Regions from separate parts of the Stenotrophomonas sp. YJH_SMC_32 genome, predicted to be linked through region 1. Evidence: riboswitches for the same ligand, from Rfam matches in the RefSeq annotation. Region 1 holds a riboswitch; the other holds the start of a gene.

Region 1 (15,533 bases):
GATCCTGGCCTTCATTGCCATCGGCGTGGCACTGCTGATGGGCTGGCTGCCGCAGGTCACCTCACCTGGCCTGAGCAACTTCACCGAACACGGTGGTTTCGCACCGAAGGGCCTGGCCGGGATCGGTGCGGCGCTGCTGGTTGTCGTTTTTGCCTTCGGTGGCACCGAAATCGTTGCCGTTGCGGCGGCCGAAACCGAAGATCCCGAACGCAGCATCGCCCGTGCCATCCGTACCGTGGCCTGGCGCATCCTGGTGTTCTACATCGGCTCGCTGAGCGTGATCATCGCCGTGGTGCCCTGGACCAGCGAAGCACTGAAGTCACCCTTTGCCGCCGTGCTGGACATCGCGCGCATTCCGGGCGCCGGCACTGCGATCACCCTGATCGCGGTGATCGCGCTGCTGTCGGCACTCAATGCCAACCTCTACGGCGCCTCGCGCATGATGTATTCGCTGGCGCAGCGCCGCGAGGCGCCGGCGGTGCTGGGCTGGACCGATCCGCGCCAGGTGCCGGTCATCGCCGTGCTGGCCAGCGTGCTGTTCGGTTTCGCTGCGACGGTGATGGAACTGCTGTTCCCGGACCGGGTGCTGCCGGTACTGCTCAACATCGTCGGTTCCACCTGCCTGCTGGTGTGGACGTTGTCGCTGGTTTCGCAGCTGGTACTGCGCCGCCGCGCCGATCGCCTGGGTACCCGCCTGCCGTTCCGCATGGCCGGTTTCCCGTGGCTGACCTGCTGCGCGCTGGCGATCCTGGCGTTGATCTTCGGCCTGCTGCTGAGTGAGTCGCACACCCGCCTGCAGTTCCTGTCGATGGTGGCGTTGACCGCCACGATTGCCGCCGGCAGCGCCATCGCACGGCGCATGCGCCAGGCGTGACTGCCGCTGTAGAACCGGCCCCACGGTCGGTTGCGGTCGCCGAATGTTCTGTAGAGCCGACCCTACGGTCGGCTGCTGTTCGCGTGGCCGCCAGCCGAGCGCGGGCTCGGCTCTACAGCAGGCATACATCCGCCGTGCCATCCTGATCGCGTGGGCCGCCAGCGGCCCGTCGACCAGGAGTACCGCATGCTGCGCAGCCGTCCCTTCCTGATGTTCACCGGCCAGGCCGAGGCCGCCCTGGCCCTGTACGCCGAAGCCTTCGCCGATTTCCGCCTGCTGGCCCTGCAACGCCACCCCGAGGGGGCCGGCGCCGGCGTGCCCGGCCAGGTCCGCCAGGCGATCTTCCTGCTCGGTGGCACGCATTACCTGTGCTTTGACAGCCTGGATGTGCACGACTTCACCTTCAGCCCGTCGATCTCGCTGTTCGTCGAGTGCTCCGGTGCCGAGCAGTTCGAGCGTGCGGCACGCGTGCTGGGCGAGGGCGGCCATTGGTTGATGCCGGTGGGTGATTACGACTTCAGCAACCGCTATGGCTGGGTGCAGGACCGCTTCGGCGTATCGTGGCAGTTGAGCCTGGGACAGATGCCGGACCCGTGATCGGGTAATTGTGGGTGTGGACCTTGGTTCACACGCCCTCATGAAAACGGCCCGCTTGCGCGGGCCGTTTTCTTTATCGATGCAGTGAGGAATCAAGCCTCGACTTCATCATCCTTGTAGGCATCGACCGGGATGCAGGCGCACATCACGTTCTTGTCACCGTACACGTTGTCGACGCGTGCCACCGGCGGCCAGTACTTGCTCTGCTTCAGGCTGGCCAGCGGGAAGGCGGCCAGTTCGCGCGGATAGGCGTGGGTCCACTCGCTGGCGGTCACCGCGGTGGCGGTGTGCGGGGCGTTCTTCAGCGGGTTGTCCTCGCGGTCCAGGCGACCGTCTTCGATCGCGCTGATTTCCTCTCGGATCTGGATCATCGCGTTGATGAAACGGTCCAGCTCGTGCAGCGACTCGCTCTCGGTTGGCTCGACCATCAGCGTGCCGGCCACCGGGAAGCTCAGGGTCGGGGCGTGGAAGCCGAAGTCGATCAGGCGCTTGGCGACGTCCTCGGCACCGATGCCGCTGGTCTTCTCCAGCGGGCGCACGTCCAGGATGCACTCGTGCGCCACCAGGCCGTTACGGCCGGTATACAGGGTCTTGAAGTGCGGAGCCAGGCGCTTGGCAATGTAGTTGGCGTTGAGCTGCGCGACCTGGGTGGCCTTGCGCAGGCCTTCGCGGCCCATCATCGCGATGTACATCCAGCTGATCGGCAGGATCGAAGCACTGCCGAAGCTGGCCGCGCTGACCATGCCGACCGGGCCGCTGTCACCCAGCTTGCCCGGCAGGAACGGGGCCAGGTGCTCCTTGACCGCGCACGGGCCCACGCCCGGGCCACCACCGCCGTGCGGGATGCAGAAGGTCTTGTGCAGGTTCAGGTGCGAAACGTCCGAACCCCACTTGCCCGGCTTGGCCACGCCGACCAGGGCGTTCATGTTGGCGCCGTCGGTGTACACCTGGCCGCCGTGCTTGTGGATGATCTCGCAGATCTCGACCACCTCTTCCTCGAACACGCCGTGCGTGGACGGGTAGGTCATCATGATCGCGGCCAGGCGGTCGCTGTACTTCTCGGCGTTGAGGCGGATGTCCTCGACGTCGACGTTGCCGTTGGCATCGGTCTTGGTCACCACGACCTTCATGCCGCACATCTGCGCCGAGGCCGGGTTGGTGCCGTGCGCCGAGTCCGGGATCAGGCAGATGTCGCGGTGGCCTTCGCCGCGCGAGCGGTGGTAGGCACGGATCGCCAGCAGGCCGGCGTACTCGCCCTGCGCGCCGGAGTTCGGCTGCAGGCTGACCGCGTCGTAGCCGGTGCATTCGACCAGCATCGCTTCCAGCGTGTCGATCAGTTCCTTGTAGCCCAGCGCCTGGTCGGCCGGCACCAGCGGGTGGATCTGCGAGAACTCCGGCCAGGTCACCGGGATCATCTCGGCGGTGGCGTTGAGCTTCATGGTGCACGAGCCCAGCGGGATCATCGTGCGGTCCATCGCCAGGTCCTTGTCGGCCAGCGAACGCAGGTAGCGCAGCAGTTCGTGCTCGCTGTGGTGGGTGTTGAACACCGGGTGGGTCAGGAACGCGGACTGGCGCAGCAGGCCCGCCGGCAGCGCGTCGGCGGTGCTGGCGTCCAGCGCCTCGACGTCAGCCTGCGCGCCGAACACGGCGGCCAGCGCGACCACGTCGGCGCGGGTGGCGGTCTCGTCCAGGCTGATGCCGACCGAGTCGCTGTCGATCGCGCGAAGGTTGTAGCCGGCGGCGCGTGCCTTGGCGTGGATCTCATCGGCATGCACGCCGGTGATGTGCAGGGTGTCGAAGAAGTCGCCACCGACCTGCACGCCGGCGTTGCGCAGTGCCGCAGCCAGGATCGAGGCCAGGCGGTGGGTGCGCCGGGCGATGCGGGTCAGGCCTTCCGGACCATGGTAGACCGCATACATCGAGGCCATCACCGCCAGCAGCACCTGTGCGGTACAGATGTTGGAGGTGGCCTTCTCGCGGCGGATGTGCTGCTCGCGGGTCTGCAGGGTCAGGCGGTAGGCCGGGTTGCCCTGGGCATCGACCGAAACGCCGATCAGGCGGCCCGGCATCGAGCGCTTGTAGGCGTCACGGCAGGCCATGAACGCGGCGTGCGGGCCGCCGAAGCCGAACGGCACGCCGAAACGCTGGCTGTTGCCGACCACGATGTCCGCGCCCCATTCGCCCGGTGCGGCCAGCAGGGTCAGCGCCAGCAGGTCGGTGGCCACGGCCACCAGGCCGCCGCGTGCGTGCACGGCCTCGACCAGCGCCTTGTAGTCGCCGACCTGGCCGAAGGTGTCCGGGTACTGCAGCAGCAGGCCGAAGGCTTCCGCTTCCAGTGCTTCGGCCGGGGTGCCGACGCGCAGCACGATACCCATCGGTTCAGCGCGGGTACGCAGCAGTTCCAGGGTCTGCGGGTGCACGGCGTCGTGCACGAAGAAGGTGTCCGACTTCGACTTGGCCGAACGCTTGGCCAGGGTCATCGCTTCAGCGGCGGCAGTGGCTTCGTCCAGCAGCGAGGCGTTGGCGATCTCCATGCCGGTCAGGTCGGCGCACAGGGTCTGGAAGTTGATCAGCGCTTCCATGCGGCCCTGCGAGATCTCGGCCTGGTACGGGGTGTAGGCGGTGTACCAGGCCGGGTTTTCCAGGATGTTGCGCAGGATCACGTTCGGGGTGTGGGTACCGTAGTAGCCTTGGCCGATGAAGCTGCGCAGCACGGTGTTCTTGTCGGCGATCGCGCGGATCTTCGCCAGTGCCTGCACTTCGGTCATCGACTCCGGCAGCGCCAGCGGCGCCGGCGACTTGATCTTGGCCGGCACGATGGCATCGGTCATCGCATCCAGCGACGCGTGGCCGACGACGTCGAGCATCTGCGCGATCTCGGCATCGTTGGGGCCGATGTGGCGCTCGACGAACGCATTGTGGTGCTCGAGCTCACGCAGGGAAGGGGTGTTCTGGGACATGGCGAAGGATCCGTCAGGAAAGGGCACACGCACGGGCACAAGCCGCCGGTCGGCGGTCTGCGGGGCGCCCCTCTGTCCTTTTGCCTGAGAGTTTGGAAGCGCGGAAAACCGCGGCTTCGTGCCCCTTCGGCGCCGGATCGAACCGGTCTCTCCAGAGTTCTGTTACGGGTGGTATCGGGCCTGAGCGATTACGGGCGTTGCGCCTTCGGCAGCGGTGTTCCGCTTCTCCCACCGTGTTGCCCGCCGATTATAGCCCGTTGCGGGCCCGCTGGCCGTCTACGGGCCTGGCCGCTGCGCCTGAATGGCCGATGGCCCGGACGTGCGTTTTGTGCATCGCTGCATGGCATCAGGCGCAATCCCCACCTATGATGGCCAGATACCTGAATTCATCTGGCGCCCTCCCTGCAGACGGGGACCGGCGCCCGCCGTGCGTGCCACGCATGGCCCTGCCGGACGCCCTTCCCATGACCGCCGCTGTTGCTCCCTCCACCCGCCGCATGGCCCTGCTGCTTGCCGGCCTGGCCATGTTCGGCCCGTTCTCGATCGACACCATCTTCCCGGCCTTCCCGCAGCTGGCCCGGCGCCTGGCGGTGGACGAGGTGGCGGTGCAGCAGACCATCAGCGTGTACCTGCTGTTCTACGGCCTGATGAGCCTGGCGCACGGCCCGCTGTCCGACGCCTGGGGCCGCAAGCGGGTGATCCTCGGTGGACTGGTGGTGTTCGTCGGCGCCTCGGTGGGCTGCGCACTGTCCACCGACCTGACCACACTGCTGGCCTTCCGCGCCCTGCAGGGCCTGTCGGCGGGTGTCGGCATGATCGTCGGCCGCGCGGTGATCCGCGACCTGTACCACGGCCATGACGCGCAGCGGCTGATGAGCCAGGTGTCCATGCTGTTCGGCATCGCCCCGGCCATCGCGCCGATCATCGGTGGCTGGATCCTGCTCAGTGGCGCGGGATGGCCGCTGATCTTCTGGTTCCTGGTGGTGTTCGGGCTGGTCCTGCTGGCGGCCACTGCACGCTACCTTCCCGAGACCCATCCGGTCGAAGCGCGCGTGCCGTTGTCACCGCGCGCGTTGATGCGTGATTACGTGCGCATCGGTTTCAATCCACGCTTCCTGCGCCTGGCGCTGGCCGGCAGCATCGGCTTTGGTGGAATCTTCCTGTACATCTCCTCGGCGCCGGTGTTCGTGATGCAGCACCTGCACCTGGGCGAGGGCGGGTTTGCCTGGTTGTTCATCCCGACCATCGGCGGCATGACCACTGGCTCATTCCTGTCCGGGCGCATGGCCGGGCACACCACGCCCACCCGCCAGGTCTCCATTGGTTTCGGCCTGTGCGCATTGTCGGTGCTGTTGAACGTTGGCTACGTGGTGCTGTCGCCACAGTTCGTACTGCCATGGGCGGTACTGCCGATCTTCCTGGGGGGCATGGGCATGGCGCTGATCTTCCCGATCCTGGCGCTGGCGGTACTGGACATGTACCCGCATCAGCGCGGCCTGGCCTCGTCGCTGCAGGCCTTTGTGCAGCTGATGATCAGCACCGTGGTGGCCGGCGTGGTGTCACCACTGCTGAGCGGTAGCCCGCTGCACCTGGCACTGGGCCAGGCGGCGTTCTTCGGCGCCGGTTTCGTGTTCTGGTACTGGGAACACCAGCGCGAGCGTGCGGCGCAGGCAGCCTGCACGGGTCACTGAGCAGCGCGCAGGGGTAGGGCGGGCCACGATGCCCGAAACACTTGCGGCAGAGAACGGCCGGACTAGGCTGGGCACTCCAGCCAGCCGGTGCGTGGATGCACGACAGCCAGCCGATCCGATGTCGTTGCATGAGGTTTCCCCCAAATGGCTGCGCAGCAGACCTACCGCCTGTTCGAGGTGGCGCTGAAGGAGCGCCGCGTTCTTTCCCCTTCCCTGGACCGCATGGTGTTCACCGGCGCCGACGTGGCGCGGATGAAGACCGAAGGCCCGGACCAGCGCATCAAGGTGTTCTTCCCCTTGCCTGGCCAGGACCTGCCGCAGGTGCCCTGCGGCGAGGACTGGTATCCGCGCTACCGGGCGCTGCCGGACGATCAGCGCCCGCCGATGCGCACCTACACCATCCGCCAGCTGCGTGCAGAGCTGGGCGAGGTCGATGTTGATTTCGTGCTGCATGGCGAGACCGGGCCGGCCTCACGCTGGGCCATCCATGCACGCCCCGGCGACCGTGTGGTGTTGCTGGCTCCCGATGCCGACTGCGCCGACAGCAGTGAAGGTTGGGAATGGAAGCCGCCGGCCGGCGTCGGCCAGGTGCTGCTGGTGGCCGATGAAACCGCGTTACCGGCGGTGGCTGGCATTCTTGAGGAACTGGCGGCCATGGTGGATCCGCCGCGTACGCTGGCCTTGCTGGAAGTGGCGCAGGCCGGCGACGCGGTGCCGCTGAAGGCACCGGCTACCGCCGAGCTGGTCTGGCTGCCGCGCGGGCGCGCGGCGTACGGGGCGCCTCTGTTGCAGGCGGTGCAGGCGCGGCTGGCAGCGGCCTCGGGCGTGGTTGCCGGCGATGCGCCGGAGGAGATCGACGTCGATACGCAGATCCTCTGGGAACAGGCCGATGCCAGCGTGGCAGGGCCGCTGTATGCCTGGGTGGCAGGCGAGGCGGGGGCGGTGATGGCGATCCGTCGCCATCTGGTCCGTGACTGCGGGCTGGACCGCCGCGCGATCACCTTCATGGGCTACTGGCGGCACGGCAAAGTGCTGGATTGAGCGGGTGTGAAGCGGCGTGGCGGGTGGGGTGCGCTATCCTTGCGCCCCCCTCGCAGCGGTATTGCACCATGTCCACCAGCTCCAAGACCCGCCGCGACCAGCGCCGTCGCCAGGAAAAGCAGGCCGTCAACAAGGCCGCTGCCCAGGCTTCGCCGGTGGAGCCGCATGCCGAACTGCGCGACGCGCAGCGCACCCTGCTGGCCGGTGTCGTGCGCCGCGACGGCGAATGGGTGCTGGGCATGGACGGCCGTATCGCCGGCCACAGTGACTCTGCCGCACAGGTACTGGCGCTGATCATGCAGGCCGGTGAACTGCACGAGCGCAACGGCACGCCGGTGCGCCTGATGTACTCCGATGCGCTGCGCGACGCCGCGCACGCCGAAGCGAAAGAGAAGGGCCAGACCTTCGAGGAATTCAAGGCGGAACTGGCCGCGGCGATGGCGGCGAAGAAGGACAGCTGATCCGCCGTGGGTAGCGCCGGGCCATGCCCGGCGAGCGCAGCGGTGCGATGAAGAGCCGCCGGGCATGGCCCGGCGCTACATCAGGGGCGGATCCTTGCGGACCCGCCCCTTTTCTCATTTCGCCGCCGGGGCGGCGTTGGCCTGCCAGCCACACATCTGGCCTTCGTTCTGCTGCTTCAGCCACTCGTTGACCGGAGTGAAGTACTCGATCATCGGGCCGGCATCGAGCTTGTCGGTGCCGGTCAGCTCCTTCAGCGTGGCCTGCCACGGCTGGCTGGCACCCTTGCTCAGCATCGCCCAGTATTTCTGGCCGGCTTCCTTGTTGCCGTAGAAGGTGCACTCGTGCAGCGGGCCCTTGTAGCCGGCCGCATCGCACAGGCCCTTGTAGAACTGGAACTGCAGGATGCGGGCCAGGAAGTAGCGGGTGTACGGGGTGTTGCCCGGCACGTGGTACTTCGCGCCCGGATCGAAGAATTCCTCGCCACGGGTGCTGGCCGGGGCCACGCCCTGGTACTTGGCCTTCAGGTCCCACCACGCCTTGTTGTAGTTGTCGGCGGTGATCGAACCATCGAACACGCCCCAGCGCCAGCGGTCGATCATCAGCCCGAACGGCAGGAACGACACGCCCGACAGCGCCATGCGCATCTGGTTGTTGATGACCGCTTCGCGGCTCTCGGTCGGTGCATCGACCAGGCCGATCGAGCTGAGGTACTTGGGCGTCATCGCCAGCACGATGGTGTCGCCGATCGCCTCATGGAAGCCATCGTTGGCACCGCCCTGGAACAGCGGCGGCAGCGGGTTGTAGGCCAGGTCGTAATAGATGTGGCCCAGCTCGTGGTAGATGGTGGTGAAGTTCTCTTCGTTCGGCTTGATGCACATCTTGGTGCGCACATCGCCTTCCATGTTCATGTCCCAGGCGCTGGCGTGGCAGACCACATCGCGGTCGTCGGGCTTGATGAACTGGGTGCGTTCCCAGTACGACTGCGGCAGCGACGGCATGCCCAGCGACACATAGAAGTCCTGTGCGCGTTCAGTCATCTGCTTGGCGGTACGCAGTTCGGCTTCGCGCTGCGCCTTGTACTGGGCCGCTACGTTGGCGTCCTTGCCGGCCTTGGCCAGCGCCGCGCTCAGGTTGGTCTGGTACTGCTTTTCCAGTGCAGCGGTGATGTCCAGGCTGCCGGCACCCGGGTACGGTTCCAGCTGGTCCCACAGGTTCGACCAGTCCTGCTGCCACATGTTGCCCAGCAGGTGCGCGGCGATCAGGCCGTTGCCCACTTCGGCCTTGTCCTTGCCGTAGGTCTTGTCCAGCTTGCCGCGTGCGTAGCAGTGCAGCTGCTCGTACATCGGCTTGACCTGTTCCCAGAGGCGGTCGGTTTCCGGGCCGATCTGTTCGGGCGGCATGTCATAGCCGCTGCGCCACATCTGACCGGCATCGGTAAAGCCCATGCCCTTGGCGCCCTCGTTCACCAGGCCGACGAACTTCTGGTAGTCGCCGCGCATGCTCTTGGTGGTGCTGTGCCAGCCCTGCCAGGCGTCGAGCTGCTTGTCGTAGTCGCGGCTGCGCGCCAGCACCTGTTCCAGCTCGCCCAGCTGGCGGCAGGAGCTCGGATCATTGGCATCGGTGCAGTACTTGCCGGCACCGTAGCTGCCTTCCATGCGGGTGGCGATCTGGGTCAGCTCGGCCAGCTTGGCCGGGTCGCGCGGCGCCGGCATCGACGACATCAGCTTCAGCAGGTGGATCGCGCGCTTGCTGTCCTCGCTCATCGGCTTGCCGTCGAACTTGGCGGCCTGTTCGATCCAGCTGTTGAGCTGGGTGAGCGAACGCTCGTTGGCTTTGGCCGCAATGCGTTCCGAATCACCGTTGATGTAGGTGGAGGACAGCCACTGCGCCGAGGTCATCTCCGGGTAAGCGGCCTTGAATTCGGCATTGATGCGGGCCACGAACTGGTCGGCGGTTTCACCGGCCGGAGCGCTGCTGCTGGCGGTATCGGTGCCTGGGGCAGCTTCCTTCTTGCAGGCGGCCAGGGCCAGCGTGGCGGCGGCGATTGCCGAGGCCAGCAGGAGATGACGGTGTTTCACGGGCGGTCCTTGGGTGGTGAACGACGGCCGAAGGCTAGTGGGCCGTCGCTGCCACCGCAAGTGGCGGAAGTCGGCCGGGCGGCGCCCGGCACCCGCAGAGGCTTTCAAGCAAGGGCAAAGGCCGAAGCAGCAGCAACAGCGTGCATTCCGAAGGATGGCGGGGCGGTGTGGGCTTGCAGGACACGCCGTAAACCCCCCCTCCGGGGGTCCGGCCCAGCCGCTGGCGGCTGTGCGTTCGGGCGCTTGCGAAGCAGTGCTTCGCAAGCAAGGCGCCCTCACCCAAGGGGGCTCGATGGCGCCGTCCATGGCGCCAACGGTCCTGCAAGCCCACACCGCCCCACGTCTGACAGATCGTGGCGGCTGTTGGTAGGTGTCGACCTTGGTCAACACATCTGTCAGGTATCGACAATCAGAATGGGGTCAGATCCGTTTTCCTCCGGAAAACGGATCTGACCCCAAGGTCATTCCATCAGATCGCGAAAAACTGTCGAAGGCGGGGTGGGTCCGGTTGCGGGGGCGTGAGCCGCATGGATGCGGCGACCGAGCTTACATGGACGTACTTGCAGCGTCCCCCGCAACCGGACCCACCCCGCCACCCCTCAGGAAACCCGCTTCTGCTGTTGCTTCGGCCGTTGCCGTTGCCCCTGCGGGTGCAGGGCTGCAAGCCCCGCCAAACCACCCTCAAACTTCGCAGTTGGCGAACACGTCGCGATCGCGCTCGTACAGCGCCGTCTTCACCTGCATCAGGCCCAGCACCGACGGGAACAGGTTGTCGTGGTCGGTATACGCCGCCGAACGCTTGCGCACGCACTGCAGATCCAACCCACGGCTGCTGGCGAAGCCCGGCGAGAACCACATCGTCATCGGTACGCGGGTCTGCTCGGCCGGTGCGATCGCATACGGCACGCCATGCAGGAACAGGCCCTTCTCGCCCAGCGATTCACCATGGTCGGACAGGTAGATCATCGCCGTGTCGTAATCCTGCATGCCCTGCAGGGTACCAATGGTCTTGCTCAGGAAATGATCGGTGTACAGCACCGCGTTGTCATAGCTGTTGGTGATCTCTTCGCGCGAGCAGCGGCCGATGTCACGGGTGTCGCAGGTCGGGGTGAAGCGGCGGAACGCGGGCGGATAGCGCTCGAAATAGGCCGGGCCGTGGTTGCCCAGCTGGTGCAGCACCACGACCCGGTCGCCGGGCTTGGCCCGCACTTGGGTGGCCAGGTCCTGCAGCAGGATCTCGTCCATGCAGCGGCCATCGGCGCACAGGCCGGATGTGGTGGCGTCGGACAATGACTGGAAGTCCAGGCCCTCGCACACGCCCTTGCAGCCGGACTGGTTGTCACGCCACAGCGGCGCGATGCCGGCGCGGTTCAGTACGTGCAGCAGCGACTGGTGCGCACGGATCTTCTTCTCGTCGTAGTCGTGGCGGCCCCACGGCGAGAACAGGCACGGCAGCGAGACCTCCGTGCTGGTGCCGCACGAATGCATGTCCGGGAAATTGATCACGCTGGCCTGCGCCAGTTCCGGAGTGGTGTTGCGGCCACCGTTGAGGCCCCAGTTCTGCGCACGCACGGTCTCGCCCATGACGATCACCAGCAGGCGCGGCTTGCTGGCCGGCGCTCGCGGAGTGGCCTTGGCGTCGGTGCCGATCGGCAGCTTCGGTGCGCGCTGCACCGGGTTGTCGCCACGCAGCGCACGCGGCATGCCCAGCAGCACGTTGGCCGGGGTGGCGAGGTAACGCACTTCGCGCTGGTTGCGCATCAGTGCCGAAACATCCTGGAACGAGATCAACGCGCCGCCGACGGCGGTCACCGCGGCCACCGCCAGGAACCCCAGTCGCCACAGCAGGCTGCGGCCCCAGCTGCGGCGACGCAGCTGCACGCGCCACAACACCGCCATCGGCAACACCGCCAGCAACAGTACCGGCCACAGCAGCGACACGGTCATCAGCTCGCGGCTTTCCTTGGGGTCGGTCGCCAGTACGTTGCGCAGCATGTCCGCATCCAGGTAGATGTGGTAGCGGCTCATGTAGTGCGCGGCGAATGCGGTCACCAGCAGCAACAGGCTGATCACCACCTTGGCGTTCCAGCGCCAGACCAGGATGCCCAGCAGCACGCCGTGAGCGCCCAGCAGCAACAGCAGCAGCGAAAGCGCGTAGCGCAGGCTGCCTGGATGGCTGGCCATCGCGCTGTGCCAGAACAGGCCATTCCCGGCTACCGCGAAGAACAGGCTGGTCAGCGCGATCAGCGCTTCGGTGGACAGCTGCGGCCGCCAGTGGCGCAGACCCGCAAGGGCGGGGAGGCGGGCGGGCCGTTGGACCGATGCACTCATGCGTTTGCCTCCTGGCGGTTGGGACGGTCCCGCTGACGGCGTGTCAGGACGCGTTTGACGATCAGATACAGGCCGAGCGAAAGCAGCCAGCAGATCAATGCGGTGGCGACGTCATGCGAGAGGAAGTGCGCGCCGCGCAGCTGCTGGCTGATGCCGAACACCAGACCGGTGCCAAGACCGATCCACAACCCGGCCCAGCGCCATGAAGGGCGCCACAGCAGGGCAAAAAAGTAAAGGGACAACCATGCATAACCCGCGCTGGCGTGGCCCGCCGGGAAGCAGGCCTGCGCGGCCATGCCTGCGGGGCGCGCCGTGAAAAGCCCGATGAAAGGCTGGTGGCCACCGTAGCGCAGCAGATCCCAGGGGCATTCCATCGGCACCAGCGACTTCAGCAGGGAGATCACGCCGGTGCCCAGTGCAATGGCAATTACGACATAAAGCAGCGCCCACTGCAGGGTGCGATCGCGACCCTTACGCCAGTGATGGAAGCACAGCAGGAGCACGACCAGCGCCGCCGCAGTGCTCAACCATTTACCGGCCTTGTGCACGACGCTGCGGGTGATCCAGGCGTCCTGCAATGCCCAATGGGCGCCCTCAAGACGGAACAGGTGGTCGGCCACCCACTGATCGCCGCCGAATCCCATCAGCAGCGCAAACACGGGCAAACCGATTGCGACAGGCAGCCAGATGTGCGTTACGGCAAATTTTGACGCCAGTGGCGATGTCGCAAGCGGTGCTATCGCATCAAGGGGACGGACGGGCATGCGGGGAAGGGGCGGTTCGGGAATCCGCGGTCATGCTCGTCACCTCGATGTCGGAGAAGGGTCGGACGCTCGTTCGTGCCTGGTTAATGCTTGCCCGGCACGTGTCAGCGTTCAGTCTTCTTCGGCGGTCGATCCTGTCCGCTCGGCATGGCATTCCGGGTTCCATGCAGTACCGGGAAGCAGTTGCCAACGATTCCTGTTGGCAACACCGATATCGATCACCTTGGCCGGATCCACGCAGGGACTCATCGCCTCGTCCAGCACCAGCAACCAGCGCTTTTCCGGCGCTTCGGCGAGCCAGGGGCCGGCATCGTGCCATTGCTCGGCCCAGGGCCGCTTGAAGCCGAACTCGCGTACCGGGCGGTCAGCCTGCAGCAGGTTCTGCTCGCGCCAGGCGACCAGCGCCAGTTCGGCGTCCGGACCGATCCGTGCGCCGACGCGGCGCATCAGCGCCGATGCCGATGCGTAGGGATCCAGTGCCGGAATCAGCACCAGGCCGTAGAGCATCCACAGCATGCCGTGGGTCAACAGCACCAGTGTCGTGGCGCGGCGCACCCGCAACCAGACGACCAGCGTGGCCAGCGCGATGGCGAAGGTCAGCAGGCCATCACCCAGCACCGGCAGCAGCGCATCGGGCATGGCCCGGCGCTCCAGTTGCGCCAAGGCCCACGGGTGCTCGGTCATCAGCATCACGCCGAGCACGCCGGTGGCCAGCATCAGCACCACGCTGTAGCCGAACAGATAGCGGCGCACGCACAGCCGGCGCAGCAAGCCGGGCAACAACGGCGCAACCGCCAGTGCCATCGCAGGCAGCATCGGCAGCACATAGACCTCGCGCTTGCCCGGGCTGGCGCTGAAGAACACCAGCACCAGCAGCGCCCAGCCCAGCAGCAGCCACTGCCGGCGGTCGCCCCGGCGGATGCGGCGCCACCACGGCTTGAACAGCAGCGGCAGCAGCAGGCTGCCCGGCAGCCATAGGGTCAGGATCACCTGCAGGTAGTACCAGGCCGGTTGGCGATGGTGCCAGGCGTTGGCATAGCGGGTACCGGTCTGCTTGAACAACAGTTCATGCGCGTAGGCCTGCAGTTCGGCGCTGGGCGTGTGCAGCAGCGCCCAGCCCAGCGGGGCAAGCCACACCGACACGCCCAGCAGGAAGGCCGGGATCAGCCACAGCAGCGTTGCCGGGTGGGGGCCGTCCACGCTGCGACCGCGGCGACGCTGGTACAGCCACCAGCCGAACCACGGCAGGACCATCAGCAGCGGCAGGAAACCCACGCCTTTGGTCACCGTGCCGAGGCCAGCGGCGAACCCCGCCAGCCACAAGGCAGCCAGGTTGCGGCGTTCGCACAGGTGGCGCATCAAGCCCCACAGGGCCACCGTGGTCATGCCGACCAGCACCATGTCGATCTGCGCGCGCTTGGCCATCAGGCCAAACTGCAGGGTGCAGAACAGCGCCGCCAGGGCGTACAGGGAATGCCGCGGTGACCACAGTCGGCGTGCCAGATCCGACACCAACCACAGGCTGAGCAGGGCGCCCAGCAGCGACGGCAGCAGGAACGACCACTGCCAGCTGCCGACGATCTCGTAGGCCGCCGCCTGCAGCCACATGAAGACCGGCGGCTTCTCCGCATACAGCTCCACGCCCCGGTGCGGCAGCAGCCATTGCCCGCTTTCGACCATGGTGCGGGCCGCCAGCACGAAGCGCGGCTCGTCCGGTGGCTGCGGCTGCCGAAGGCCGATCCCCGCTGCCAGCGCAGCAACGATCAACAGCCACAACAGGGGCAGGCGCCAACGGCGGGGCAGGGCTACGGGCACGGCAGGCTCCGGGAGCAAAACGGCCATTCTGAGGTGGCGGGGGTTGGAAAAGCGTCAGAGGAGGCCGGGGCGACCGCATTCCGACATGCGCAGCGCTACCATGGTACGAACTTCCGTGGATGTTTCGTGCATGCGTCTGTTGGTGATCGAGGACAACCGCCAGCTGGTGGCCAACCTGTTCGACTACTTCGAGTCGCGCGGGCATGTGCTCGACGTGGCCCCGGACGGCATCACCGGCCTGCACCTGGCCGGCAGCCACCCCTACGACGCGGTGATCCTGGACTGGATGCTGCCACGCATGGAGGGGCCGGAGGTGCTGCGTCGCCTGCGCGCCGAGCACGCTTCGGAGGTGCCGGTGATCATGCTGACCGCGCGCGACGAGCTGCCGGACAAGATCACCGGATTCCGCGCAGGTGCCGACGACTACCTGACCAAGCCGTTCGCCCTGCCCGAGCTGGAAGTTCGGCTGGAGGCGCTGCTGCTGCGTGCGCAGGGCCGGAACCCGCGCAAGCGCCTGCAGGTGGGCGACCTGGTGCTGGACCTGGCGACCCTCGAAGCCCAGCGGGGGGGGCAGGTACTCCACCTGTACCCGGCCTGCCGCAAGCTGCTGGAGGTGCTGATGCGTGCCAGCCCCGGTGCGGTCACCCGCCAACAGCTGGAGTTCGCCCTGTGGGGCGATGAGCCACCGGATGGTGACCTGCTGCGCTCGCATGTCTACGAGCTGCGCCGCAGCGTCGACGGTCCGTTTGCCGACAAGCTGATCCACACCCTGCCGCGGGTTGGTTACCGTCTTGCGGTGACTGCGGCCGCCGGTGCAGGCAAGGATGATGATGAAGGCGCGTAGGCCGGGCCCGCTGTACCGGCGCGTGGTGTGGTGGTTGCTGGGCTACCTGGCCCTGCTGTCGATCGCCGTGTTCAGC
Region 2 (15,533 bases), on a different contig from region 1:
GCCTGGTGAGGATGGCCTGTCGGTATGCCGCCGGCTGCAGGCGCGGGCGATCCCGATCCTGATGCTGTCGGCGATGGGGGCGGCGCCGGATCGCGTGATCGGCCTGGAGATGGGCGCGGACGACTACCTGGCCAAGCCGTTTGACCCGCGCGAGCTGTTGGCGCGGGTACGCGCGCTGCTGCGCAGGCAGGACAAGCTGCGCGCACAGGTGGCCAGCGAGCTGCGGTTTGATGGCTGGCGATTGCTGCCTGAACAGCGTCGCCTGTTCGCGCCGGATGGTGCCGAACTGGCGCTGAGCCGCGGTGAATTCTCCCTGCTGCTGGCACTGGCTGAACGTCCCGGGCGGGTGCTGGCGCGCGAGCAGCTGCTGCAGTTGAGTCGCGGAGAAGCCAGTGACAGCGTGGACCGTGCCGTCGACCTTGCGATCAGCCGCCTGCGCCGCAAGCTCGGGCAGGCCGCGTCCGGCGCTGAAGCCCTTGTGCAGACACTGCGCGGTGAAGGGTACCGCTTCAACGCGGAGGTAGGGGTGTTGTGAGCAGCCGGTGGTCGACCACCCGCTGGATCGCGATGCTGGCCTTGGCCAGCCTGCTGCTGGCAACCCTGGTCAGCGTTGCGGTAGTGGGGTGGATGCCCCGGCCCGCGCCGCCACCGATGCGGCTGGACCATGCGATGCAGGTGCTGCGTGGGGAACAGGCGCCGGCGCCACTGGGATTGCATATGTCGACGCAGGACGCGCCACCCCGGGGCAGCGCCAGTGACTGGCTCACCCAGTTGGCGGCGGTGCAGATGGACCTGCCGGCCAGGAATGTACGCCTGGTGTGGACGGGGCGGGGCAGGGCGCCCGATGTGCAGGTCATCGAGGGTGGCGCGGTACTGGACGCCTCCGCTCGTGCTGGCGTGCTGAAATCGCAGGCCGCGTTGCTGACCGCCATGCAGTGGCCGCCATTCGAACTGGGGATGCGGCAGGCCGATGGCCGATGGCGGGTGGTCGGCAGCGACCACAGTGACCTGGCGGCCTGGCGCCGCCAGGTGATGCTCGCCCTGCTGGGCGGTGCGATCCTGCTGGCACCTCTGGCGGCGTGGGCGGCGATCCGGTTGGGGCGCCCGCTGCGACGCCTGGCTGAAGCCAGCGCACGGGTCGACCTGCAGGCTGAAACGCCATTGCCTGATGACGGTCCACGCGAAGTGCAGGTACTGGCCACAGCGATCAGCACCGGTCGCGAACGTCTGCGCGCCCAGGCAAGGGACATGACGCATATGCTGGCGGCCGTGGCGCATGACCTGCGCACGCCCCTGACCGGCCTGCGCCTGCGCGCGGAGTTCGCTCCCGCGCCACAGGCCGCCAGGATGGTGGCAGACATCGAGCGCATGGATACGATGATCGAGCAGGTGCTCGACTACGCACGCGGTGAGCTGCAGCCGTTGCAGATGCGCATGCTGGATCTTTCAGCGCTGCTGGAGGAGTGCGTGCAGGCGGCGCTGCTGCGCGGGGTCGACATTTCCCTTCAGGGCCCGGATACGTTGCCGTGGCATGGCGATGCGCTGCTGCTCCGGCGCGCGGTCGACAATCTCATCGACAACGCCGAGCGCTACGCGGGTGCCGTGGAGCTGTGGGTCGCCATGGCGGGTGACGGGGTTCAGCTGGACGTGATGGACCGCGGCCCTGGCATCGCCGAGATCGATCGCGCACGCCTGCTGCAACCGTTCCAGCGTAGCGAGGGCTCGCGTAGCCGCGCCACCGGGGGTGCCGGACTTGGACTGGCCGTGGCTGCCAACGTGGCAAAGCGCCACGCGGGCGAACTCCAGCTGCTGCACCGCGAGGGCGGGGGACTGATCGCGCGGCTGCTGCTGGGACGCACTTCCTGAGTCAACTCCGATTTGCTTCCACTGGCTATTCCTCCATATGATTAGGTGCCTAATCATGCAGTGAATAAAGGATGATCGAAGCCAAGCATCAGGCGTTGCTGGAGGAAGCGCAGCGGCGCGGCCACGCCAACATCGCGCAGCTGCGCCTGTGCTTCCAGCTGCTCTCGTTGTCCTCGTCGATCGATCGCGACTGCGCTGCACGGTTGGCACCGCACGGGCTCAGCGAGGGTCGCTTCATCGTGCTGTTCCTGCTGCACGGGGCCGGCGGCGCACTGGCGCCGCACGCGCTGGCCGAGCGCGCTGGCGTGACCCGGGCCACCATCAGCGGCCTGCTCGATGGCCTGCAGCGCGAAGGCCTGCTGCAGCGTCGCAGCGATGGCGAGGATGGCCGTCGTCTGCAGATCGTGTTGACCGCACCGGGCAAGCGTTTGGCCGAGTCGCTGTTCGAGCAGCACACACAATGGATCAGCGGCCTGTTCAACGGCCTGGATGCTGATGAACGGCAGCAGCTGTCACAGCTGCTGCGCAAGGTCTGGCAGCACACGGACACCGGGCGGGAAGCCTCCGCATGAGCACGCCCATTCCCGCGCAACGGCTGCGTGCACTCAACAGCGGTGATGCCGCTGCCACGCATCTGGACGAATGCCTGGCAGTGGATTTCGCCGCACTGCTACAGGGGGTGGCACCTGTGCTCGAGCCGGAAGCGCTGCAACGTATGCGCAACGCCTCCGGCAAGGGCATCACCCAGCGCATGGCGCTGGCGGCGCGGTTGCTGCGCGAAGCCGGGCAGGGTGATCCCGCGCGCTGGCAGGCACACGCATCAGACACCGTGCGTGGCTGGGCCTGTTACCTGATTGGCAGCGATGCCGGCGCGACGCTGCCGGCCAAGCTGCGGGCGATGCGTTCGCTGGCTGACGACCCGCACTTCGGCGTGCGCGAATGGGCATGGCTGGCGCTGCGCAGCGACATCGTTGCCGCACCGTTGCAGGCGCTTGAGTACCTGCAAGTGTGGGCGCAGGAAGCATCGCCTTACCTGCGCCGCTTCGCCTGCGAAGCGCTGCGCCCACGAGGCGTGTGGTCCACGCATATCGTGCTGTTCAAGCAGCATCCAGAACTCGCATTGCCGATGCTGGAAGCAATGGCCAACGACCCGGCGCGCTACGTGCAGGACTCGGTCGGGAACTGGCTCAACGATGCCGGCAAGACTCAACCGCAGTGGCTGCGTGAGCTGTGCGCGCGGTGGCAACAGCAGCACCCTGGCGATGCCAATGCCTACATCCGCAAACGCGCCCTGCGCTCGTTGCGGTAGTACCGGCTGCCCGCCGGCAATCTCATCAACCTCAAGGAAGACCTTCCATGTCCTACACCCTCATCGAGCTCTACACCGCCACCCCGGCCTGGACCGCTCTCCCGCCTGACCAACGCGCCGCCTTCTTCACCCGCATCGGCGCAGGCATGCAGCAGTTCGATCCGGTTCGCATCGCACCGGTGGCGATGGGTCGTGTCGCGGGGGGCGCAGCGCACGGTGGCAGCGAGCAGTTCTACGCTGTATGGAGGTGCGCGAGCCGGGAAGACGCCGACGCCCTGCTGGAAGGCATTGCCGCCACCGGTTGGCATCAGTACTTCGCCACCACCAATGCCGTCGGCGCAGACGATGGGATGGGGCAGCACCTTGCCGACCTGGCCGCCTTGTAGCAGCGCCTCCGGACGCGCATGGCACATGCGCCTGTCACCCGGACGCGGTAAACAGGACATTGCCCATGTCCATCCGCAGGGAAGTTGATCATGCAGAGCACGCTCCAGGTAACGCTGTACGGCCCGCAGGGCGATACGCCGGCTCTGCAGCTGCCGCAGATGGAAGGGCCCTCGGTGGCCATCCCGGAAGCGGTACTGCGCCGGCTGGTGTCCGATCTCTACACAACCCGTTCCCTGCTCAATCCCGAGCAGCTGGACGAGGCCCGGCAGGAGCTGGACCGCGTGCTGGAGCGCTGGGCCGACATCCACGAAGGCCTGCTGCTGGACGTGGAAGTGCATGGCAGATGAGCGACGTTGCACAGCGGCCACCGCCTGCACTGCGCAGTCAGGCGCATCACTGAACCGCGCCCCCAGTTGCGGATGAAACATTTTGCACTGCGCAAAAGCTGTGCTATCAATAGATCCCATGAACGCAGCCGCTACCCGCTTTTACTGGTATTACTTTCCGAAGCCACTGGCGGAGGAAGGACTGCGCTCACCCTGAAGAAAGCTTCAGACGCATTCCCGAAAGCCGCCAGCGAACCTGGCGGCTTTTTTCATGCCGCCACGCTGGGGACCCCCAACGTTCCGGAGATCTCCTGCAATGCCCCCGCACACCGACGACCTGCGTATCCGCACCATCGAACCGCTGACACCGCCAGCCCAGCTGCTGGCGATGCTGCCCTGTGACGATGAAGCTTCCGACACCGTCAGCGCCTCGCGCGCGGCCCTGCACCAGATCCTGCACGGCCGTGACGACCGCCTGGCGGTGGTGGTGGGCCCGTGCTCGATCCATGACCCCAACGCCGCCATCGAGTACGCCCAGCGCCTGAAGCCGCTGCGCGACGCGCTGGCTGGCGAGTTGGAAATCGTCATGCGCGTGTACTTCGAGAAGCCGCGCACCACGGTGGGCTGGAAGGGCCTGATCAACGACCCGGACCTGGACGGCAGCTTCAGGATCGACAAGGGCCTGCGCATCGCCCGTGGCCTCCTGCGCGACATCAACAAGCTCGGCCTGCCGGCCGGTGTTGAATTCCTCGATGTGATCTCGCCGCAGTACATCGCCGACCTGGTGGCATGGGGCGCGATCGGCGCACGCACCACCGAAAGCCAGGTGCATCGCGAGCTGGCTTCGGGGCTGTCGTGCCCCGTCGGCTTCAAGAATGGCACCGATGGCAACGTGAAGATCGCCGCCGACGCGGTGGGTGCGGCATCCAACCCGCATCATTTCCTGTCGGTCACCAAGCAGGGGGGCACTGCCATCGTGTCGACCACCGGCAACCCGGATTGCCATGTGATCCTGCGCGGTGGCAAGCAACCGAACTACGACGCTGGCAGCGTGGCTGAGGCCTGCCAGGTGCTGGCCAAGGCCAAGCTGCCGGCGCGACTGATGATCGATGCCAGCCATGCCAACAGCCTGAAGAACCCCGAGAACCAGCCGAAGGTGATCGACGACATCGTCGTTCAGTTGGAAGACGGCGAACAGCGCATCGTGGGCGTGATGATCGAGAGCCATCTGGTTGGTGGCCGCCAGGAACTGGTGGAAGGCCAGCCGCTGGTCTACGGGCAGAGCATCACCGATGGCTGCATCGACTGGGACACCACCGTGACGGTGCTGGAGCGACTGGCTGCGGCCGTGCGCGCCCGTCGCGACGTGAAGGTGTCCCAAGCCGCCTGAGTGCGGCACGTGTGTGGATGGCGGCCAGCGCCTGCGGGGGTGCGGCCGCGATCAGGGCCGGCCGGAGTTGGAGACCGGCCCATCTGCACCGGCGATGCGCCTGGCGCTGCGCATGAGCGACAGCGCCAGGTACATCGCCGGGGTGGTGATGCCGATATTTGTAGCGTCGAGCCATGCTCGACGTGCGCGCGACGCGCGTTGGCTTCCTGCAAAGCGCAGTCGAGCATGGCTCGACGCTACGAAGAGGCTCAATGCACTTCGTCGTGGTACACGAACTTCGGCATTTCCCAGCGATAGTGGATCGCCAGCAGGCGCAGCGCGAAGCCGCCGCCCAGGCAGCACAGGATCGCGGTGGCGTCGGCCACGCCCCAGTGCAGCAGCAACAGATACGCCGCGCCGGTCAGCAGCGCGATGATCGCGTACAGCTCCTTCTGGAAGATCAGCGGCACCTCGTTGCAGAGGATGTCGCGCAGCACGCCGCCGAACGCGCCGGTCAGCATGCCGGCGATCAGCACGATCGGCATCGCATGGCCGGCCTCGCGCGCGATCGAGCAGCCGATCAGGGTGAAGGCGATCAGACCCAGGCCATCGAGCACCAGGAAGGTGCGCCGGAAGTGGTGCATCCAGCGCGCCACCCAGGTGGCGATCAGCGCCGCGCATACGGTGAACCCCAGGTACTCGGGATGCTTCACCCAGCCCAGCGGATAGTGGCCGAGCAGGATGTCGCGCAGTGATCCACCACCGAGGGCAGTGACACAGGCGATCATGACCACACCGAACAGGTCCATGCGGCGGCGGCCGGCAGACAGTGCGCCGGTCATGGCTTCGGCGGAAATGGCAACCAGGTAGATGATGGACAGCAGCATGGAACAGGCTCCGGGCGCGGTGGGGCCGGCCATGCGCAACTGCCACCACTGCCTGCGCAATGACGGGATGACGATGACCGGTGCCGCTCCCGCTGTCCTTTTGCCTGAGAGTTCAGCGGCATGGGCCGCGTGCCCCTTCGGCGGATCGTCCCGGGCGTGCCCGGTGACCTCTCTCCAGCTCGGCGAGTCGAATGCATGGTTGGTGGGATTCCAGCCCACCGGCCTGAGCGATCATGGGAGCCTGCGCCTTCGGCGGGCGCCAGCGCGGCGCCTCTCTCCTGCATTCGGCCGCCAGTATATCCGCTGCAGTGCAGCACGGCATAATCCGGGCATGGCCCCGTCCCTCCGCCCCTGGTTCCTGTACCTGCTCGAATGCCGCGATGGCAGCTATTACGCCGGCATCAGCACCGACGTGGATGCGCGTTTCGCCGCCCACCAGGCCGGCAAGGGCGCGCGCTACACCCGGGCCCGGCCACCGCTGCGAGTGCTGGCCGTGCGCGAATACCCGGACCGGGCCGCCGCCTCACGCGCCGAGTGGCAACTCAAGCAGCAGCCCCGCGAACGCAAGCTGGCCTGGCTGCAGGCGCCGGTCCTGTAGATCCACGCCACGCGTGGATGGGCTACCCGGCCCATGCGATGATCGCCCCGCGCCCAGAGCTGGAGACCCGGATGTCCACGATCGCCCTGCTGTTCGCTCTTTCCGCAGCAACGAGCCCTGCCCCCGACCCGGCCACCATCGCGGCCATCGAAGCCACCTGCCACGACTACGTCGATGGCCAGCTGGAGGCCGACCCGCAGCGCGTCGCCCGCTCCCTGCATCCGGACCTGGCCAAGCGCGCTGTGCTCGGCGATACACCCGACGAACGCCTGGGCCTGCGCCGGATGTCGAAGGAAGAACTGGTCTCGCTGACGAAGCAGGGCGCGTTGAAGACCCCGAAGGATCAATGGGATCGTCGCTGCACGGTGCTGGACGTGACCGGCAACGCGGCCTCGGTGCGGCTGGAGACCCCGTGGTTCGTCGATTACTTCCACATGGGGCGCTTCGACCAGCGCTGGGTCATCGTCAACGCGTTGTGGTATCCAAAGCCGAAGGCACAGTGAGCGATGCGTGCCGCCGGCAAAGCATGGATCTCCGTCGTCGTGCTGGTCGCCGGCATCGCGCTGCTGCCTGGCCTGCTGTACCTGCTCGGGCTGGCATTGGCAGGCGGTCGGCCGACGCCGGCCGAACGCGCGCCCAGTGGTGTGGCAGCGTGCAGCAGTGAACCACGCGCGGGATACCAGCCGATGAATCCCTGGCGTTTCGCCGCGCAGTTCTTCGACAAGGACGTGATGAAGAAGAAGGTGCCGGAAGTGGAGCGGGAGGCCTTCTGGATTGCCCGACGCCACCTGTGGCGGCAACCACAGCGCGGCATGCCGCGCTGGCATCTCAGCAGTACCGCATTGACGATCTGGATCACCCGGCATTGGAGTACTGCGCAGATTGCCGACACCGCGAGGAAGGAGGACTTCTGCCGGACCTGGTCGAAACGGCGGGTGCCCGGTGGCCCGATGAGGAAGTAGAGCCACGCGGTGTGCGAATGGTCCTACTCTCCGCTACGCTGTGTCGTATACGGCACTAAAGTGAATTCGTAGCACGAAACCTCTCGTTTGCCGCTGAGCAACTTGTCTGGAAGTCGCGACCGCGAAAAATCACCTTATCCCAGACGCCCGGCTTGATTTCATCCCGGTCTGTGGCCAGGCACAGTGGGTGGAATAGTTGCCACGAAAGTTGAATTGCGGAAGGCTGATGCCATCAGACAGACAGCACACTCATGAGAAAGCAGATCAGATGCATTGTTTCGAGCGAATCTCCGGGTGTCAGCAGAACGCTCGATATCTTTGAAATTAACCGTATGTTGGACTGCTACCTGCAGACGAAGATCGATCAGGTGAACGTTGCGGATCTGGGAGGTTGGCGATTGCAGATGTTCGTCGTCATCCGGAACACCGATTCCATTGGAGTTTTCAAACGCACGAGGCGATACCCCTCCGACATGGAGTTCTTGGTCAGTATTTCGATTCCGGTTCCCAGCATCAAGGTCGTGGGGTACGGCCTGCCCGACCATGCCATGTATGGACTAGGCTTCTTCCATCCCGTGAATGAAGCGAAGTCCCACGTCATCAATCCGCAGTTTGCAGACTACGCAGGGCTGCAGGAGTACTTCGTGGGTAGCGCTGAGCGTGCTATCGACATGGCATTTGATTTGGGCTTCAAGTGCAACGGGAAAGTGATTCGATACGTTGCTTGACGAGAGCGGCGGGAAGCACAGCAACCATTCCTGACTACGGCTTCTCAAAAATGCAGGAAGCTGACGCATGGATGAAGATGGGGGATGTGCGGGTACTCATCCACGCATGGCGTGGATCTACTGCAAGGGGTCAGAGCCCTTTCCTGCGGAAAAGGATCCGACCCCCCGTTGCATGCAGCCCTACCGCTTCGGCCGCCGGTCGTCGCGGTCATCACCGAAGATGATTCGCGCACTGCGCTGGTAGCTCCAATACGCGACCGCCCAGTTCAGCAGCACCACGATGCGGTTGCGGAAGCCGATCAGGAAGAACACGTGCGCGGCCAGCCAGAACCACCAGGCCAGCACGCCGGAAAGCTGCAGCCGGCCCAGGTGCACGATCGCGGCCATGCGGCCGATGGTGGCCAGGTTGCCGTAGTCGGCGTACTTGAACGGGCCGGGCTCGGGCTTGCCGTGCAGGCGCGCGCGGATCACCTCGGCCACGTATTTGCCCATCTGCTTGGCGGCCGGTGCCACCCCGGGTACCGGCTTGCCGTCGGCCTGGCTCAGTGCGGCCAGGTCGCCGGCCACGAACAGCTCCGGGTGACCGGGCAGGGTAAGGTCCGGTTGCACCGGCACGCGTCCGGCGCGGTCCAGTGGCACGTCCAGCGTGCGCGCCAGCGGTGAAGCGGCCACGCCGGCGGCCCAGACCACGGTGCGCGCCGGTACGAACTGTTCGCCGAGCTTGAAGCCCTGGCTGTCGATGTCGCTTACCGGGGTACCGGTCAGCACTTCCACGCCCAGCTTTTCCAGTTGGCGGCGCGCCTTCAGCGAAAGCGCATCCGGGAACGAGGACAGCACGCGCGGCCCAGCCTCGACCAGCCGCACCCTGGCGCTGGCCGGGTCGATGTGGCGGAATTCGTTGCGCAGCGTGTGGCGCGCGATCTCGGCCAGGGTGCCGGCCAGTTCGACGCCGGTCGGACCACCACCGACGATGGCGAAACTCAGCCACGCCGCCTTCTTCGCCGGGTCCGGTTCGGCCTCGGCGCGTTCGAACGCCAGCAGCAGCTTGCGGCGCAGCGCGATGGCATCGTCCAGCGTCTTCAGGCCGGGCGCATCATCGGCCCATTGATCGTTGCCGAAGTAGGCGTGGGTGGCGCCGGTGGCCAGCAGCAGGCTGTCGTAATCCAGCGTGCTGCCATCGGCCATGCGGATCTGCCGCGCCCGCTTGTCGATGGCCACCACTTCGCCGAGGCGGACTTCCACATTGCGCTGGTGGCCGAGGATGTGGCGCAGCGGTGCGGCGATATCCGGCGCGGACAGGCCGGCGGTGGCCACCTGGTACAGCAGCGGCTGGAACAGGTGATGGTTGCGGCGATCGACCAGGGTGATGCGTATGCGCTCGCGGGCCAGGGCACGGGTGGCCCAGAGACCGGCAAAACCGCCGCCGACAACGACCAGGTGGGGAACGCGCTCGCGACTCATCGACTCACTCCAGTGGGGGCATCGGGGGAAGCGCCTGGCATCTTCGCACGGCGGCCACCTGTCACGTCAGCGCCTGCCCGGATCGGCGATACTCGGGTTCAGGCAACGGCCCGTGAGGAGCCCATGAGCGAACCGGAAAAGCGCATCGCCCTGTTGATCGACGCCGACAATGCGCCGGCCTCGAAGATCGACGAGGTCCTGGCGGAAGTCGCCCGCTACGGCGTGGCCAACGTGCGCCGTGCCTACGGCAACTGGAAGAGCCCGCGACTGAAGGGGTGGGAAGCGGTGCTGCATGAGTATGCGATCCGCCCGATCCAGCAGTTCGCCTACAGCAAGGGCAAGAACGCTTCGGACATGGCGATGGTGATCGATGCCATGGACCTGCTGTACGCGCGCAACCTTGATGGCTTCGCCATCGTCTCCAGCGATGCGGACTTCACCCCGATGGTGATGCGCCTTCTGACCGATGGCGTGAAGGTATATGGCTTCGGTGAGAAGAAGACGCCCGAGCCATTCGTCAATGCGTGCTCGAAGTTCACCTACCTGGAGGCACTGGGCCAGACCCATGCCAGCGTGCCGGATGCCGAACAGGCGTCCAGCGAGCAGGCCTCGAACGAGCCGGTGACCAACGACGATGCGCGTCCGCGCAAGAGCGGTGCGGAAATGCGCAGTGACACCCGGCTGGTGAAGATGCTGCGCCGTGCGGTGTCCGCGGCCGAGGGTGAGGATGGCTGGTCGCACCTCGGACCGGTCGGCAGCCAGATCGGCAACCAGGCCTCGTTCGATCCGCGCAACTATGGCTACGGCAAGCTCAGCGATCTGCTGGCGGCGATCGGTCTGTTCGAACTGAAGAAGGATGGCAAGTCGTCCTACGTGCGCGCGCTGCCAAAAAAGAACAGGTAGTGCCTGCCGCTGGCCGGCAATGCCCGGATGCCAGATCCCGCATCCGGCACGGACATCTCCGCCCGATCAGGCGTATCGTTGCCGCTCGCATTGCCAGCAAGGAAAACCCGCATGTTGAAGATCTGGGGCCGCCGCAATTCCAGCAACGTCCGCAAGGTACTGTGGTGCGCCGAGGAAATCGGCCTGCCGTACGAATCCATCGAAGTCGGTGGCAGCCATGGTGGTACGCAGACGCCGCAGTACCAGGCGATGAATCCCAACGGCCTGGTGCCGGTGATCGAAGACCACGGCTTGCCGCTGTGGGAATCGAACGCCATCGTGCGCTACCTGAGCGCCCGCTACGCACTGGGCACCCTGTACGCTGAGGACCCGATGGAACGCGCCCAGGCCGAGAAGTGGATGGACTGGAGCACGTCGCGGATGGCGCCGCTGTACAGCGACCTGGTCTGGGGCATCATGCGCACCGCGCCGGCCGACCGCGATGAAGCGCGGATCAATGCCGCCATCGTGCGCGCCGGTGACTACCTGGCGATGGCCGACGCTACCCTGGCCAGGCAGCCGTGGCTGTCGGGCGAGAAGTTCGCGATGGGCGACATCCCGCTGGGCTCGCTGGTCTACGCCTGGTACGAGCTGCCGATCCAGCGACCGGAGCTGCCGCATCTGGCTGACTGGTATGCGCGGCTGCGTGAGCGCCCGGCCTACCAGCGCGGCGTGATGTCGCCGCTGACGTAAGCGAAGGCGTCCGGGGTCAGAGCCCTTTTCTGCGAAAAGGGATCCGACCCCCTGGGCATCGGGGTCGGATCCCACCCGACGGGTGGGCTCTGACCCCTCAATACAGGTCCGTTGGATCCACATCCAGCGACCAGCGCACCTTGCGTGCTTCCGGCAGCGCATACAGCTGCGGAACCAGCTGCGCGAGCACGCCATGCAAGGGTGGCCGCTGCGGCGCCGACAGCAGCAGCTGTGTGCGCTGGTAGCCCGCGCGCCGCGGCATCGGCGCCGGCATCGGGCCGTACGCCTCCACCACGTTCTGCTCGCCCAGCAACTGCCGCGCAGCCAGCAGGAACGCATTGGCGTGCTCGACCTGCTGCGCTTCGGCGCGCATCAGCGCCAGGTGCGCGAACGGGGGGAACCCTGCGGCTTGCCGCTGGTTCAACTCGGCCTGCGCGAACGGGTGGTAGCCACCGCTCACCAGGGTTTCCAGCAGCGGGTGACCCGGGTGATGGGTCTGCAGCCAGACCTCGCCGGGGTCACGCGCACGTCCTGCACGACCGGCCACCTGGATCAGCTGCTGCGCCAGCTTCTCGCTGGCGCGGAAGTCGGCGGAGAACAGGCCTTCGTCGATGCCGACCACCACCACCAGGGTCAGCTTCGGCAGGTCGTGGCCCTTGGCCAGGATCTGCGTGCCGACCAGGATGCCGGGCTGGTCGCCCAGTTTCGCCAGCTGCTGCTCCAGCGCATCGCGGCGTGAGGTGGTGCCACGGTCGATGCGCACCACCGGGAAATCGGCGAAGGCGGCGGTGAGGTGTTCTTCCAGGCGTTCGGTGCCGATGCCCTGCGGCTGCAGCGCCAGGCTGCCGCAGGCCGGGCATGCCAACGGCGCCGGTTGGCGCGCGCCACAGTGGTGGCACTGCAGGCGTCGGCCGCCGCCATGCACGGTCATCGGCGCATCGCAGCGCTGGCAAGGCGCGGTCCACCCGCAGTCGTGGCACAGCAGCACCGGTGCGTAGCCACGGCGGTTCTTGAACACCAGCACCTGCTGGCCACGCTGCAGGTGCTCGCCGATGCCGGCCAGCACATCGGCCGAGAGGCCATCGTGCAGCGGCCGCTTGCGTACATCGAGGATGCGCACGCGCGGTGGCCGCGCATCGCCGGCGCGCTGCTTCAGGCGCAGGTGCGTGTAGCGCCCGGCGTAGGCGTTGTGCAGCGTTTCCAGCGAAGGGGTGGCACTGCCGAGCAGCACCGGAATGCCCAGCGCCTTGGCGCGCACCAGAGCGAAATCGCGCGCGTGGTAACGGATGCCGTCCTGCTGCTTGTAGCTGCCGTCGTGTTCCTCGTCGACGATCAGCAGGCCGGCCTGCGGCAATGGCGTGAAAACCGCCGAGCGGGTGCCGACGATGACCCGCGCTTCGCCTCGGGAGGCGGCCGCCCAGACGCGCGCGCGCTCGTTGTCGTTCAACCCCGAATGCAAGGCGTGCACGGCGATGCCCAGGCGGCCGCGGAAACGTGCCAGGGTCTGCGGGGTCAGGCCGATTTCCGGTACCAGCACCAGCGCCTGCCTGCCCTGCGCCAGGCAATGGATGATCGCCTGCAGGTAGACCTCTGTCTTGCCGCTGCCGGTCACGCCGTCCAGCAGGAACGGCTGGAAGCCGTCGGCAGCGTTGATCGCAGCCACCGCCCCGGCCTGGTCCGGGTTGAGCGTGGGGCCGGGCAGCGGCTGCGCATGCTGCGGTGCCACCGTCATCGCCACGCGCTCGGCCAGCTCGCGCTTGGTCAGGCTGCGTGCAGCGGTGCGCCAGTCGGCCATGCGTTCGCCGAGCACGTCCTCATCCACGATCGCTCCTGCCAGCAGCTCGGCCAGCTGCCGCGGACGGCTTCCGGCGCGCAGCTTTTCGCGCTGGGCGTGGCCTTCGGTGGTCAGCTGCCAACCCCAGTGGTGGGTGTCGGGCAGGGCCTCGCCATGGCGCAGCGGGCCGGGCAGGGCGGTGCTCAGCACCTCGCCCAGTGGCGCATGGGTGTAGCGCGCCAGCCACTGCAGGCTCTGCCAGAGTTCGCCCTGCAGCAGCGGCTGCCGGTCGCACCAGGCCAGCGCCTGGCGCAGTCCCTGGCCGTCGTCGGTCTGGCCGTGGCCGGCCACCACGCCGACCAGCTCGCGGTTGCCGAACGGCACCTTCAGGCGGCAGCCGACCGCGGCCGTGGGGCCATCGCCCTCCGGCGACAGGTAGTCGAACAGGCGGGGCAGGGGGACGGGCAGGGCGACCTGCAGGGTCGGAATGGGCGAAAGCATCGGGCCAGTGTAACGGGCCATGCGCGCGCGAATGGCAGGGGGCAGACGTGCCCGGGCACGGCCGTTGAATCATAAATGTCACCTAAATATCGGTGTCCATTGGAGATTCAGGCTTATCCACATGTTCTGTGGATAACGTTGTGCGTTACCGGTCGACGGCAACCCAGGAGGCCGATGGCGACGAGCTCACGCTTGGGTTGGTCAAAAAATCGCCACACTTAAAAGGCATTCAAAATCAACAACTTGAGTGTGAAACATTGCTGAAACAGAGTGAATTCAGCTGCATGCCGCAATTTCCCGCGCGGGGAGCGTGGTGCTGTGCACAACCTGCAGCACGAAGTGCCTGTGGGCGCAAGTCCTACGGGTGCCGATGGGCTGCCGCTATCATGCCGGCAGACCTTTGGAGTGACCGATGACGGCTGTGCCCGCCCCTGTTTCCTCGACCGCGGCCGGCGCGCTGTCGGCGTTCCTGCGTGGCGTCGAACGCCGCGCCCTGGTGGTGGCTGAACTGCAGTGCGGCGATGCCGCGCGTGCCGAGCAGACCCTGGTGGCAGTGATGCGCGCGTTTGCAGCGGTCGCCAGCGACCTGCCGATGGCGCAATGGCCGACCCGCTTCTGGACCCTGCTGGGCCAGCGCCAGGCGCTGCGCGAGCCGGCGGGCGGGCAGTGGGCGCCGTCGTTGGCCGCGTTGGGCGCGATGCCGCCACTTCCACGACTGGCGCTGCTGCTGCGGGTGGGCGGCAGCCTGGACGAGGGCATCGCCATGCGCGTGCTCGACCAGGACGAGGCCGGTTACCAGCACCTGCTGGCCGATGCCTGCCCGCGTGATGCCCAGGGCCGGCCCGATGCCGTGGCCTGGCGCCAGTTGGCCGAGCAGGTACAGACCCGTGTCCGTGACCTGCCGGCCGCACGCCTGCAGCAACTGCAGCAGCCGGCCGCACCCACCACCCACAATGAAGCACCGGCCTCCAGCTGGCGCGCACCGCAGCGGGACGAGCGTGCGGCCGCCAACGGCAAGCGCCGCCGCGCGAATGCCAGGCCGCGCTGGCGCGGTCCGCTGATCCTGCTGGTGACGGTGGCGGTACTGCTGGCCGCCGCGCTGGGGTGGCGCCACCTGCAGGGACATTCGTTCGGCAGCGATGCACCCTTGCCGGAGGGCGTGGTGGGCGAAGCCGGTCCGGTGACCGTGGAGGCCCTGCCACCGAGCAAGGTGGACGCCACACCGGACGCGGGCCAGGCGCAAGCCAATGATGACGCAGCGATGCTGGCAGATCGCGACTACCCGCTGGTCGCCGATGCCGACCTGTACGCGTGGACTGCCGCGGGCGGCCCGCTGCCGGTGGATGAATCGCAAGCCAAGCCGAGCCGGCCGGAGCCGGCCAGTGCCACGCTGGAAACGGCTGCCGCCGATGAATAAGTACGTGCTCGCCAGCCTGCTGCTGGCCCTGCCGCTGTCGCTGTCCGCCGCACCGCAGCCGTTGAGCGTGCCGTTGCCGCCACCGGTTCCGGGCAGTTCGCCGGCCACGCCGGCGTCGGCCGCTGCAACAGCACCTGCCGAATTCGTCCAGCTGGATGCGCAGCAGCAGCGACAGCGCCGTGCCGACTACGCCGCCTGGCGCGCATTGCCGGAAGCAGAGCGCGAGCGCATCCGTCAGGCGGCTGCGCGCTTCAATTCGCTGCCGGCCGATCAACAGCAGCGCATGCGGCAGCAATTCCAGGCGCAGGATCAG

Evidence for each region. Region 1 has a riboswitch for glycine ahead of gcvP (aminomethyl-transferring glycine dehydrogenase). Riboswitches for the same ligand answer to the same signal wherever they lie in the genome.
Region 2: another riboswitch for glycine. It lies ahead of AC5P7S_RS01765 (trimeric intracellular cation channel family protein); the one in region 1 lies ahead of gcvP (aminomethyl-transferring glycine dehydrogenase).

The regions. Positions count from the first base shown of each region.
Region 1 covers NZ_JCAFTE010000008.1:66,218-81,750, reverse strand. The annotation lists gene AC5P7S_RS12060 (amino acid permease) at 1-874, shown strand, start outside; gene AC5P7S_RS12055 (VOC family protein) at 1,061-1,471, shown strand; gene gcvP (aminomethyl-transferring glycine dehydrogenase) at 1,564-4,431, opposite strand; glycine riboswitch at 4,494-4,596, opposite strand; gene AC5P7S_RS12045 (multidrug effflux MFS transporter) at 4,896-6,122, shown strand; gene AC5P7S_RS12040 (siderophore-interacting protein) at 6,267-7,163, shown strand; gene AC5P7S_RS12035 (hypothetical protein) at 7,232-7,624, shown strand; gene AC5P7S_RS12030 (M2 family metallopeptidase) at 7,739-9,703, opposite strand; gene AC5P7S_RS12025 (phosphoethanolamine transferase) at 10,385-12,034, opposite strand; gene AC5P7S_RS12020 (phosphatase PAP2 family protein) at 12,031-12,798, opposite strand; gene AC5P7S_RS12015 (ArnT family glycosyltransferase) at 12,910-14,613, opposite strand; gene AC5P7S_RS12010 (response regulator transcription factor) at 14,744-15,457, shown strand; gene AC5P7S_RS12005 (sensor histidine kinase) at 15,444-15,533, shown strand, end outside.
Region 2 covers NZ_JCAFTE010000001.1:378,505-394,037, forward strand. The annotation lists gene AC5P7S_RS01730 (response regulator) at 1-535, shown strand, start outside; gene AC5P7S_RS01735 (sensor histidine kinase) at 568-1,866, shown strand; gene AC5P7S_RS01740 (MarR family winged helix-turn-helix transcriptional regulator) at 1,938-2,438, shown strand; gene AC5P7S_RS01745 (DNA alkylation repair protein) at 2,435-3,175, shown strand; gene AC5P7S_RS01750 (DUF6616 family protein) at 3,223-3,561, shown strand; gene AC5P7S_RS01755 (hypothetical protein) at 3,652-3,909, shown strand; gene AC5P7S_RS01760 (3-deoxy-7-phosphoheptulonate synthase) at 4,205-5,278, shown strand; gene AC5P7S_RS01765 (trimeric intracellular cation channel family protein) at 5,527-6,144, opposite strand; glycine riboswitch at 6,229-6,332, opposite strand; glycine riboswitch at 6,346-6,435, opposite strand; gene AC5P7S_RS01770 (GIY-YIG nuclease family protein) at 6,476-6,742, shown strand; gene AC5P7S_RS01775 (nuclear transport factor 2 family protein) at 6,814-7,245, shown strand; gene AC5P7S_RS01780 (hypothetical protein) at 7,249-7,704, shown strand; gene imm9 (Imm9 family immunity protein) at 7,956-8,432, shown strand; gene AC5P7S_RS01790 (NAD(P)/FAD-dependent oxidoreductase) at 8,613-9,893, opposite strand; gene AC5P7S_RS01795 (NYN domain-containing protein) at 10,017-10,796, shown strand; gene AC5P7S_RS01800 (glutathione S-transferase family protein) at 10,908-11,528, shown strand; gene AC5P7S_RS01805 (primosomal protein N') at 11,626-13,803, opposite strand; gene AC5P7S_RS01810 (hypothetical protein) at 14,216-15,220, shown strand; gene AC5P7S_RS01815 (DUF3106 domain-containing protein) at 15,213-15,533, shown strand, end outside.